DNA from 3 places in the Marinobacter sp. CA1 genome. Region 2 is predicted to be linked to each of the others. Evidence: predicted binding sites of a transcription regulator. Region 2 holds the regulator's gene; each other region holds the start of a gene.
What was found. The regulator FliA, encoded in region 2, starts transcription of late flagellar genes. The targets are predictions, from matches to a motif close to CTAAAGTTTNNNNNNNNNNNGCCGNTAA.
Positions count from the first base shown of each region.

Region 1: a site for FliA is predicted at 1,839-1,866, ahead of J2887_RS00725 (methyl-accepting chemotaxis protein). Genes of this name have one in related genera too.
Region 3: a site for FliA is predicted at 1,959-1,986, ahead of J2887_RS13485 (flagellar protein MotY). Genes of this name have one in related genera too.

Region 1 covers NZ_CP071785.1:157,087-160,367, reverse strand. Annotated here, with positions in the region: gene J2887_RS00725 (methyl-accepting chemotaxis protein) at 22-1,704, opposite strand; gene J2887_RS00720 (DUF3565 domain-containing protein) at 2,030-2,239, opposite strand; gene J2887_RS00715 (TonB-dependent siderophore receptor) at 2,278-3,281, opposite strand, start outside.
Region 2 covers NZ_CP071785.1:1,751,143-1,754,423, forward strand. Annotated here, with positions in the region: gene flhF (flagellar biosynthesis protein FlhF) at 1-8, shown strand, start outside; gene J2887_RS08090 (MinD/ParA family protein) at 104-916, shown strand; gene J2887_RS08095 (RNA polymerase sigma factor FliA) at 947-1,693, shown strand; gene cheY (chemotaxis response regulator CheY) at 1,925-2,308, shown strand; gene J2887_RS08105 (protein phosphatase CheZ) at 2,327-3,130, shown strand; gene J2887_RS08110 (chemotaxis protein CheA) at 3,144-3,281, shown strand, end outside.
Region 3 covers NZ_CP071785.1:2,956,701-2,959,981, forward strand. Annotated here, with positions in the region: gene J2887_RS13480 (histone deacetylase family protein) at 37-963, shown strand; gene J2887_RS13485 (flagellar protein MotY) at 1,010-1,918, opposite strand; gene pyrC (dihydroorotase) at 2,178-3,218, shown strand; gene rnt (ribonuclease T) at 3,278-3,281, shown strand, end outside.

The DNA.
Region 1 (3,281 bases), 1.6 Mb from region 2:
AACGCCCGAAAGCTTGGAAACTCAGACCTTGAACTGGCCCACCAGCTCCCGCAGGCTTTCGCCCAGGCGTGCCAGTTCATGGCTGGCGTCGGAGGTCTGGGTAACGCCGGTGTCGCTGCGCTGGGCGGCATCGACAATGCGGATCACGTTCTGGTTGATCTCCTCGGCCACCTGGCTCTGTTCTTCCGAAGCGGCGGCGATCTGGGTTACCTGATCGTGAATATGGCCGACCGAGTTCTCGATGGTACGCAGGGCTGTGGCGGCATGATCAATCCGCTCCACGGTCTCGCCGGAGCGTTTTTCAGACCGGCGCATGCGTTCCACCGCCGCCCGGGACTCGGTGACAAAGCCATCGATCATCTCACGGATCTGATCCGCCGATTCGGCACTGCGTTTGGCCAGTTGCCGAACCTCATCAGCCACCACCGAGAAACCGCGGCCGTGTTCGCCGGCCCGGGCCGCCTCGATGGCCGCGTTCAGGGCCAGCAGGTTAGTCTGTTCGGTGACCGCGTGGATCACGTCCAGCACCTGCTGGATGTCGTCGGATTTCTTCGCCAAGGCATCGATATTGCCGGCACTGAGCTCGATCTCCCGTGACAGCTCGTTGACCGAGCCCTGGGCGTTGGTGATGGTTTCACCACCCTCGCGGGCCAGCCGGTCGGCGTCGGAGGCCGAACTCTCCACCTCGTTGGCGTTGCCGGAGATCTGCTGGATGGTGGCGGCCATCTGGTTGATGGCAGAGGCGATCTGGTCGGTTTCCGAGCCCTGCTCCTGCACCGACTGGCGGGTTTCCTGGGCCACCCGGCTGAGCTCCTCGGCGGCGGAGGCCAGCTGATCGGTGGTGGCACCGACCTGCTGCACGGTGTTCTGGATTTTCACCACGAAGGCGTTGAATCGCCGGCCCAGCTCGGCCAGCTCATCGTCCCCCTCATCCGGCAGGCGCTGGCGCAGATCACCATCGCCCTCGGCAATTTCCCGCATGATCTCGATCACCCGGTTCAGCGGCGTGGTCACGCTGCGGCCGACAAAGGCCCCCAGCAACAGCGAAATCACCACCACCACCAGGGTGGCGATGACCACGTTGGTCAGCGCCGCGGCCACCTGTTCATCCACTTTCTCGGCGGCAGCAGCCACCACCCGGTCAATGTTGGTGACGTAGACACCGGTGCCCACCATCCAGCCCCAGTCATCAATCAGGATGGTGTAGGACACCTTGGGCTCGATCTCGCCACTGGTGGGGTTGGGCCAGTCGTAGCTGTAGAAGCCGTCGCCGTTACGGGCGCTGGCGATCAGGGTCTGGGCCATTTCCCGGACCTTGGGGTTGTTGCTCGGCCCTTCTTTCGATGGATCGGGACGGAAGGCCAGGTTGTACTGGTCGCTGATGCGGTAGGCGTAGACGTAGTTGCCGTTTTCGTAGGTCATCGAACGGAGGCGGGCACGGGCCTCCAGCTTGGCTTCCTCGATACTGAGACCGGGGCGGTTCTTGACCTCTTCAATCAGCTCCCGGGCTGAGGTGATCAGGCCCCGCAGGCCTTCCTTGCGGGCATCCAGCAGGTTCTGCTCGAGCCGAGCCAGTTCCGCCTCACCGTTGCTACGGACCTGACTGACGGAGATCCAGGCCACGGCCATGGCGGTGATCAGCACCGGCACGATAACCGCCAGCAGCAAACGTGAACGAATACGCAGTCTGTTCAGATAGTGCATCAATGTCTCTCCACGCGGGAATCCGGGAGCGCATCAGCCGCGCCCCTAGTCTTTTGTTTTATCGACATTATGCATAGCCCATCCTTGACGGATGTTATTGTTTGTAACGGAAAAATACGCTCGCGCCAGACGCCACACGGGCGACCCTCAGCGAAACGTTAGCAGGCAACTGAAACAAAACGGTTTTTTGTCTCGATCTGTCCGGAAATGGCCCTGAAAACGGGGAACAAATTGATACCAAAGCATTGGCAGGAGAATCGCAGGTTATTGACCTGTCGCAATTTTTGCTACAACGGAGATGTCTGGTGGCGGGCGGGCACGGGCCTCAGGCGGACCGGTCAGCAGGTTCGTGGCGATCGCATTTCAGGCAGTCGAGACACTGGCCCAGGCGGGCCTGGCGTCCGGCCCCGGTGGTCACCCAGGGCCGGTTGATCCAGGGAGGATCGTGACGGACGTGCTGATTGTGGCCGCAGGCCAGCTCAGCCACCCAGTGGCCTTCCTGATCCCGGTGGAATGCGGTCATCGGCTGCAGCACGTCGTCACTCCCTCAGCTCATCGGTTGCTGCCGCAAGCTTACCAGCGGTAGCTCAGGCTGCCGATGATGCTGCGGGACTCACCGTAGTAACACCAGTAGTCGCAACTGGCAACGTACTCCTTGTCCGCCACGTTGTTGACGTTGAGCTGGGCCAGCCATTGCGGGGTAATGGCGTAGCTGGCCATCAGGTCCATCAGAGTGTAGGACGGTACCTCGGTGTCGCCATCGACACTCTCACCGACGTAGCGCACCCCACCGCCCAGTTTGAGACCGTCAAGCGGGCCCTGGAACTGGTAGTCCAGCCAGGCGGACGCTAGGTGGCGGGGAATCAGTGCGGCCCGACTCTCGTCACCGGAAGCCTTGTTCTTGCGCTCGGTGTCGGTGTAGGCATACGCCAGCGTCGCCTGCAGCTGATCGGTCAGGTACCCCACCCCTTCCAGCTCAAAACCTCGGGAACGACGCTCGCCTTCCTGAACCTGGAAACCGCCGGGAGCCGTCACCAGGGAGTTTTCCTCCTCCAGATCGAACGCCGCCGCCGTCAGGTAACCGTCAAAGCCACGGGGAGCGTACTTGAGGCCCACCTCTAATTGCTTGCCTTCGCGGGGATCGTAGAGCCGGCCATCGTCGTCAGTGCGGGTCAGCGGCTGGAACGACTCGGTGTAGCTCAGGTACGGCGACAGACCGTTGTCTGCCAGGTACATCAGACCACCGGACAGCGATACCGCCTCGTCATCAGAGCGCTGCATCGCGCCACTGCTGGCATTGAGGTTGTCGGTTTCGGCGTGGTCGTAACGGGCACCGGCGAGCACCACCCAGCGGTCATCCAGGCGCAGCTGGTTCTGCAGGTAGAGACCGGTCTGCTGTTTGTCGATGTCGCGGGTCAGCAGATCGGCATCCGCCACCGGGGTGAAGTTGCCGTAAACCGGATCAAACATGTCCAGCGGCGCCCCAAACGGGAACGGATCGGCCTCTTGGCCGTTGGTACCAAGGTTCTGGTAGTCAATGCCCAGCAACAGGGTGTTCTCGGTCCGCTCGCTGTAGA
Region 2 (3,281 bases):
GCGCCTGAGCCGTTGCCGGCGTCGACCGTAGTCAGTATTCAAGTAAACCAGTCATCGGCATCCGTGGGTGCCGGACACTGATGGGCAAGAGACAAGACACAATATGAGCAAATCACATCCGGTTCAGGTGATCGCGGTTACAGGTGGCAAGGGCGGCGTCGGCAAGAGCAATGTCTCGGTGAACCTTGGCATCGCGTTGGCCCAGAAGGGGCGCCGGGTGGTTTTGCTGGATGCCGATCTGGGGCTTGCCAACATCGACGTTTTGCTGGGTATTACCGCCAACAACAATCTGTCCGACGTGTTGAATGGTGAGTGCGATCTCCGCGATGTCTTGGTAGATGGCCCAGGCGGCATCAAGATCGTGCCGGCATCCTCCGGTACCCAGAAGATGACCCAACTGTCACCGCTGGAGCATGCCGGCCTGATCAATGCGTTCAGTGAGCTGGGGGACCAGATCGACGTGCTCATCGTCGACACCGCAGCCGGCATTTCCGAGTCGGTGGTGAGCTTCCTGAGGGCCTCCCAAGAGCTGCTGCTGGTAGTCTGTGACGAGCCTACGTCGATCACCGATGCCTACGCCCTGATCAAACTGATGAACCGCGATTACGGCATCAACCGCTTCCGCATCCTGGCCAACCAGGTTCGCAATGAGCAGGAAGGGCGACACCTGTTCGGAAAACTCGCCCGGGTAACCGAACGTTTCCTCGATGTCGCGCTACAATACACGGGAATAGTGCCCTACGACGAAGCCGTTAAAAAAGCCGTGCAGAGACAGCGGGCCGTGCTTGATGCCTATCCCCGAGCCAAGGCCTCCCTGGCCATCAAGGCGCTGGCCGAGCAGGTGGACAATTGGCCACTGCCGTCCTCTCCCCGCGGGCACCTGGAGTTTTTTGTCGAACGGCTCGTTGAGGTCTGATTTATCCACCGTCACTGGTAAGCTGGTTACATGACATTGGCGAAGAACCTGGGATTATACCATCGCACCGGCGCCGGGCAGGCCCATCAACTGGTTGAGCGACATGCCCCGTTGGTCAAGAAGATCGCGCTTCACCTGCTGGCCCGGTTGCCAGATTCCGTGCAACTGGATGACCTGATGCAGGCGGGCATGATCGGCCTGCTGGAAGCTGCCCAGAAGTACCAGTCCACCAAGGGCGCATCGTTTGAAACCTACGCCGGCATCCGAATTCGTGGCGCCATCGTTGATGAAATACGCAAGGGCGACTGGGTGCCACGTTCGGTTCATCGCAACGCCCGACGTGTCGCCGAAGCCATCAAGGCGGTGGAGTCCCGCGAAGGCCGGGAAGCGCAGGACGTGGAAGTGGCAGCCGAGCTCGATATGAGTCTGGCCGACTACCACGCCTGCCTCAACGACGCCAGCAGCGGGCGACTTTTCAGTCTCGATGAACTCAATGAATCCGGTGAGGTGCCGATAGAGGAGTCAGACGGTTCTGACAATCCGCTGCAGGGCATCACCTCGGATGCCTTCCGCCACAGCCTGGCGGGTGCCATCGAAGAGCTGCCGGAGCGAGAAAAGCTGGTGCTGAGTCTTTACTACCAGGAAGAGCTGAACCTGAAGGAAATTGGTGCGGTCCTGGGCGTAAGCGAAAGCCGGGTCAGCCAGATTCACAGTCAGGCGGCGATGCGGCTGCGGGCCCGTCTGTCGGACTGGCAGAAAGCTGACGCGGGACACTAGATCCCTTGCCAGTGGCCATCTGCGGCGGGATTGATACTGATCATGGCCGGTGCCGAATAACCCGACAATCTGTGTAGAATTTGGTAACAGATGCTTTACAAGTCGGTGAAAGACAACACAATACAGGGTGTAATCCCGACAGCCTGCTAGAATTTAGTCGGGAGGCCGAAATCCTGAGGGGTCACGGCTGCCGGCCCCACGAATTCCGGGTGTTATTAACTGGAGGTCCCATTGGACAAAAACATGAAAATCCTCATCGTGGACGACTTCTCCACGATGCGACGGATCATCAAGAACCTGCTGCGTGATCTCGGGTTCACCAATACGGACGAGGCCGATGACGGCAACACCGCGTTGCCGATGCTCAAGAGTGGCAAGTACGACTTCTTGGTGACCGACTGGAACATGCCCGGCATGACCGGCATCGAGCTGCTCAAGGAAGTGCGTGCTGACGATAACCTCAAAACCCTGCCAGTGCTGATGGTTACCGCCGAAGCCAAGCGTGACCAGATCGTCGCGGCGGCCCAGGCCGGCGTGAATGGGTATGTGGTGAAGCCATTCACCGCAGCGGTGCTCAAGGAAAAGATCGAAAAAATCTTTGAACGAATTCAGTGACGGGTCGGACGCGCTCCTATGAGCAATAACAACGATGACGAGAAGGGCCTCGACCCGGAAGTAATCGAAAAGCTTCGGACTCAGGCCGCAGAGCTGGTGGAACAGGTCAATGCCGGCGATTACGCCCGCGCCATGGGCCTGATCAACGAGCTGAATGAAGTTCGCGACCAGAGCCTTTATCGGGAAGTCGGACGACTGACCCGCAGCCTTCACGAAGCCATTCGCAACTTCCAGATCGATCCCCGCAATGCCGAACAGCAGGAAGCCCTGTCCAAGATGACAGACGCTTCCGACCGGCTGGAATACGTGGTGCAGATGACCTCCAAGGCCGCCAACCGCACCATGGACCTGGTCGAAGACACCATGCCCAAGGCGATGGCGCTGAAAGAACAGGCGGCCTCGTTGCGAGACGACTGGCAGCGCCTGCGGCGTCGCGAGATGGAACCAGCCGAGTTCCGCGAACTGTATGGTCGGATCGATAACTTCTTCGTCAGTCTGACCGACGAAGCCGACAGCATCTACGGCAGTCTGTCCGAGATTCTGCTGGCACAGGACTTCCAGGATCTCACCGGTCAGGTAATCCAGAAAGTGACCGGCCTGGTGAAAGAGGTGGAAGACCACCTGCTGAGTCTGGTGGTGATGGCCAGTCATGTGGACCAGATCACCGGTACTGTCCATGACCTTTCCGAGGCGGAGCCGGCAGAGCCGGATGAGAAAGCCGCGGATCAGGGACATGGTCCCCAAATCAACGCTGCAGACCGCTCGGATGTGGTGTCGGGGCAGGACGATGTTGATGACCTGCTGTCCAGTCTCGGTTTCTAAGTGAGGGTAATGCATGGCATTCGATGCAGATGAAGAGATCCTTCAGGATTTTCTGGTAGAGGCCGGGGAAATCCTCGAAAACCTGTCTGAGCAGTTGGTCGATCTGGAGCAGAATCCGGACGACGGCGATCTGCTCAATGCCATCTTCCGT
Region 3 (3,281 bases), 1.2 Mb from region 2:
TGAGATAAACAAAACCGCCGGCAAGCCGGGACAAACATGACCACAGCCTTCTTCTCACACGACGATTGCGCCAAACACAACATGGGAGCGGAGCACCCAGAGTGTCCTGAGCGGCTTTCGGCGATCATCAGTTATCTCGGTGACACCGAGCTGATGGGTACCCTGGATTGGATCAAACCCGAAGAAATCACCCGCGACCAGTTGCTGTCCGTGCATCCTGATCGCTACGTCCAACAGCTCGACATGATGCAACCGACACACGGCCGCATCTTCACCGATCCGGACACCGCGATGATGCCCGATACCCTGCGCGCTGCCCGGCTGGCCGCCGGCGCCAATGTGCAGGCGGTGGACATGGTGATGAGCGGACAGGTCACCAACGCCTTTGTCTGCGCCCGGCCCCCCGGTCATCACGCGGAACGCTCCAAGTCGATGGGGTTCTGTTTCTACAACAACATCGCCCTGGCGGCGATGCGGGCTCTCAACTTCCATGGCCTGGAACGGGTTGCCATCGTCGACTTTGATGTCCATCAGGGCAATGGCACGGTCGACATTGTCCAGGGCGATGAGCGCATCCTGATGTGCTCCAGTTTCCAGCACCCCTTCTACCCTCACTCCCACGTTTACCGGCAGGCCGACAACATCATCAACACCCCGATTGAGGCGAACACTTCAGCGGTGGAGTACCGTAAGCGGGTGGAAGCCGACTGGCTGCATCGGTTGCAGGACTTTCGCCCCCAACTGGTGCTGGTATCGGCGGGGTTTGATGGCCACCGGCTGGACCCGATGGCCGAACTGAACCTGGAAGCGGAAGACTACCGCTGGCTCACCGACCTGCTCACCAGCGTCGCAGCGGATCACGCCAATGATCGCCTGGTGTCGACGCTGGAAGGTGGCTACCACCTCAAAGGTCTGGCTGAAAGCGTAGCCGCCCACCTGGAAGGTCTGGCCAGCATTCGCTAGCGCCGCAGCCCTTCCAGTACACCGACATCAATTCGAGGACCGGCGATCAGCCGTTGCTGGGGCTACCGCCGTAACCGTTGGCCTGCTGCAACTCAGGCCGGTCGCCCTGACGCTGCAAGCGGATGGTGGTGCGGCGGTTTTCAGACAGTCGTGACCCCGCCGGGAAGCGGTCGCCGTGGGCACGGGAGGTAATCATGTCCTCGGGCACACCGCGGGCCTTGAGGTATTCCACCACCACCTCGGCGCGTTCTTCCGACAACGCCCGGTTGTGGATACGACGACCGGTGTGGTCGGTGTGACCATCTACAAAAATCCGCTCGACCGTGGGATCGGCCTGGATATAGATGGCAATGTTATCAAGCAGGGTGCGATCAGCCTGGGACAGTCGGGCACTGTCCACCGCAAACGGAATTCGCGAGCGCTTGATCTGGTCATAGTTGACCGGCAGCAGCCCGCCCGCACAGCGGCGATAGCCATCGTACTGGTTGGCAAAATTGATGTTGGACACCCGTACCCGAACCGGGTCCGGACCATACCAAGCCTCACGGGTGACCGTGGGTGCCATACCCCGCAACAGTCCCTGAACCAGCTGCATGGTGTGGCGAGGCCCCAGCGACAGCGGCCGCTCACTCTCCTCCACCTTCACCCGGGCGACTGGCATTGGCCGCGCGCCCGGTCGCCAGGACGGCGCTTCCACCGACACCGAGGCCAGTCCCGGCTTCATCATCGGCAGCTGCGGTTCCAGGTAGAAACGCAGGGATTCGCCGGCACGATGCTGGAAGATGGCCTTGCCATAGCCCGGCACATCGTGGCTCAGGGTGCAGTCAAAGACCGACTCCGACAGATACCATTGGCTGTTCTCGATGCCGGCGCCAAAGCTGCCCGCCGATACATTTCCCGACACCCCAAGGGCGGTCAGGGCAATGGCTGCTGTGATGGTGGAAATCCTGAGCATGGTCGTATCCGCTGGATGCCTGTCCGTTGTCCTTGTACTCGTATCGGCTGCTGACCCGCGTTCTTTAGCCATCCATCACCAGGATTTTGAATAATGTCTCAAGGAGTACGTGGCAGTGGAATCCCAGGTTGAGCAAGGCGCCTCCGGTCTGTTCTGGTATACTCCCGCCCACGAAGTAATCAACACACATGGGCATCGATACCCACGGCTCCATCCGCCAGGCCTGGCGGAAAGGCGCCCTGCGACCAGGACACCGGACATGACCAACACCCTCACCCTGACCCGTCCCGACGACTGGCACCTGCACGTACGCGATGGCGACATCCTGAACGACGTGGTACCGGCAACGGCGCGCTGTTTTGGTCGAGCCATCATCATGCCCAATCTGGTACCGCCGGTGGTCAATGTCGAACAGGCGATGGCCTACCGGGATCGTATCCTTGCCGCCAGCCCGGGTGACAGTGGTTTCGATCCTCTGGTGACCCTGTACCTGACCGAGACCACCAGCGCCGAGGACATTCATGCCGCCCGGGCCGCCGGCATTGTGGCCGCCAAGCTCTACCCGGCCGGCGCCACCACCAATTCCGCCTCCGGGGTCACCGACATCCGCAACATCGACCCGGTGCTCGCCGCGATGGCGGACTGTGGCATGCTGCTGCTGGTGCACGGTGAAGTGACCGACGCCGAGATTGATATATTCGATCGCGAGAAGGTATTCCTCGACCGGGTACTGGCCCCCACCCTGGAGCGGTTCCCGAACCTGAAGGTGGTGCTGGAACACATCACCACCGCCGATTCCGCCGAGTTCGTACAGCAGCACAGCGGCGACAACCTGGCCGCCACGCTGACCCCCCAGCACCTGATGTACAACCGCAACCACATGCTGGTGGGAGGCATTCGCCCGCACCTGTACTGCCTGCCAATCCTTAAGCGCAATCGCCATCAGCAGGCACTGCGGGACGCGGTGGTCAGTGGCAGCCCGCGCTTCTTCCTGGGCACGGACTCCGCCCCCCACGCCCGTGACCGCAAAGAAGCAAGCTGCGGCTGCGCCGGTTGCTACTCCGCCTACGGCGCAATCGAGCTGTACGCCGATGTGTTCGAGGAGTTGGGCATCCTCAACCAGCTGGAAGCCTTTGCCAGCTTTAACGGCGCTGACTTCTACGGCCTGCCCCGCAACACCGATACCATCACCCTGGTGCGGGAACCCTGGAACATGCCGGAACGTCTGCCTCTGGCCGGAGGTGAGATCGTGCCACTGAAAGCCGGTGAGACCCTGAACTGGCGCCTGGCCGAGGCCTGAAGACGGGGCGAGAAGGACGCCCCATATTCGTCAACGACATTTGAAACCTAGGAGTCCCAGTGA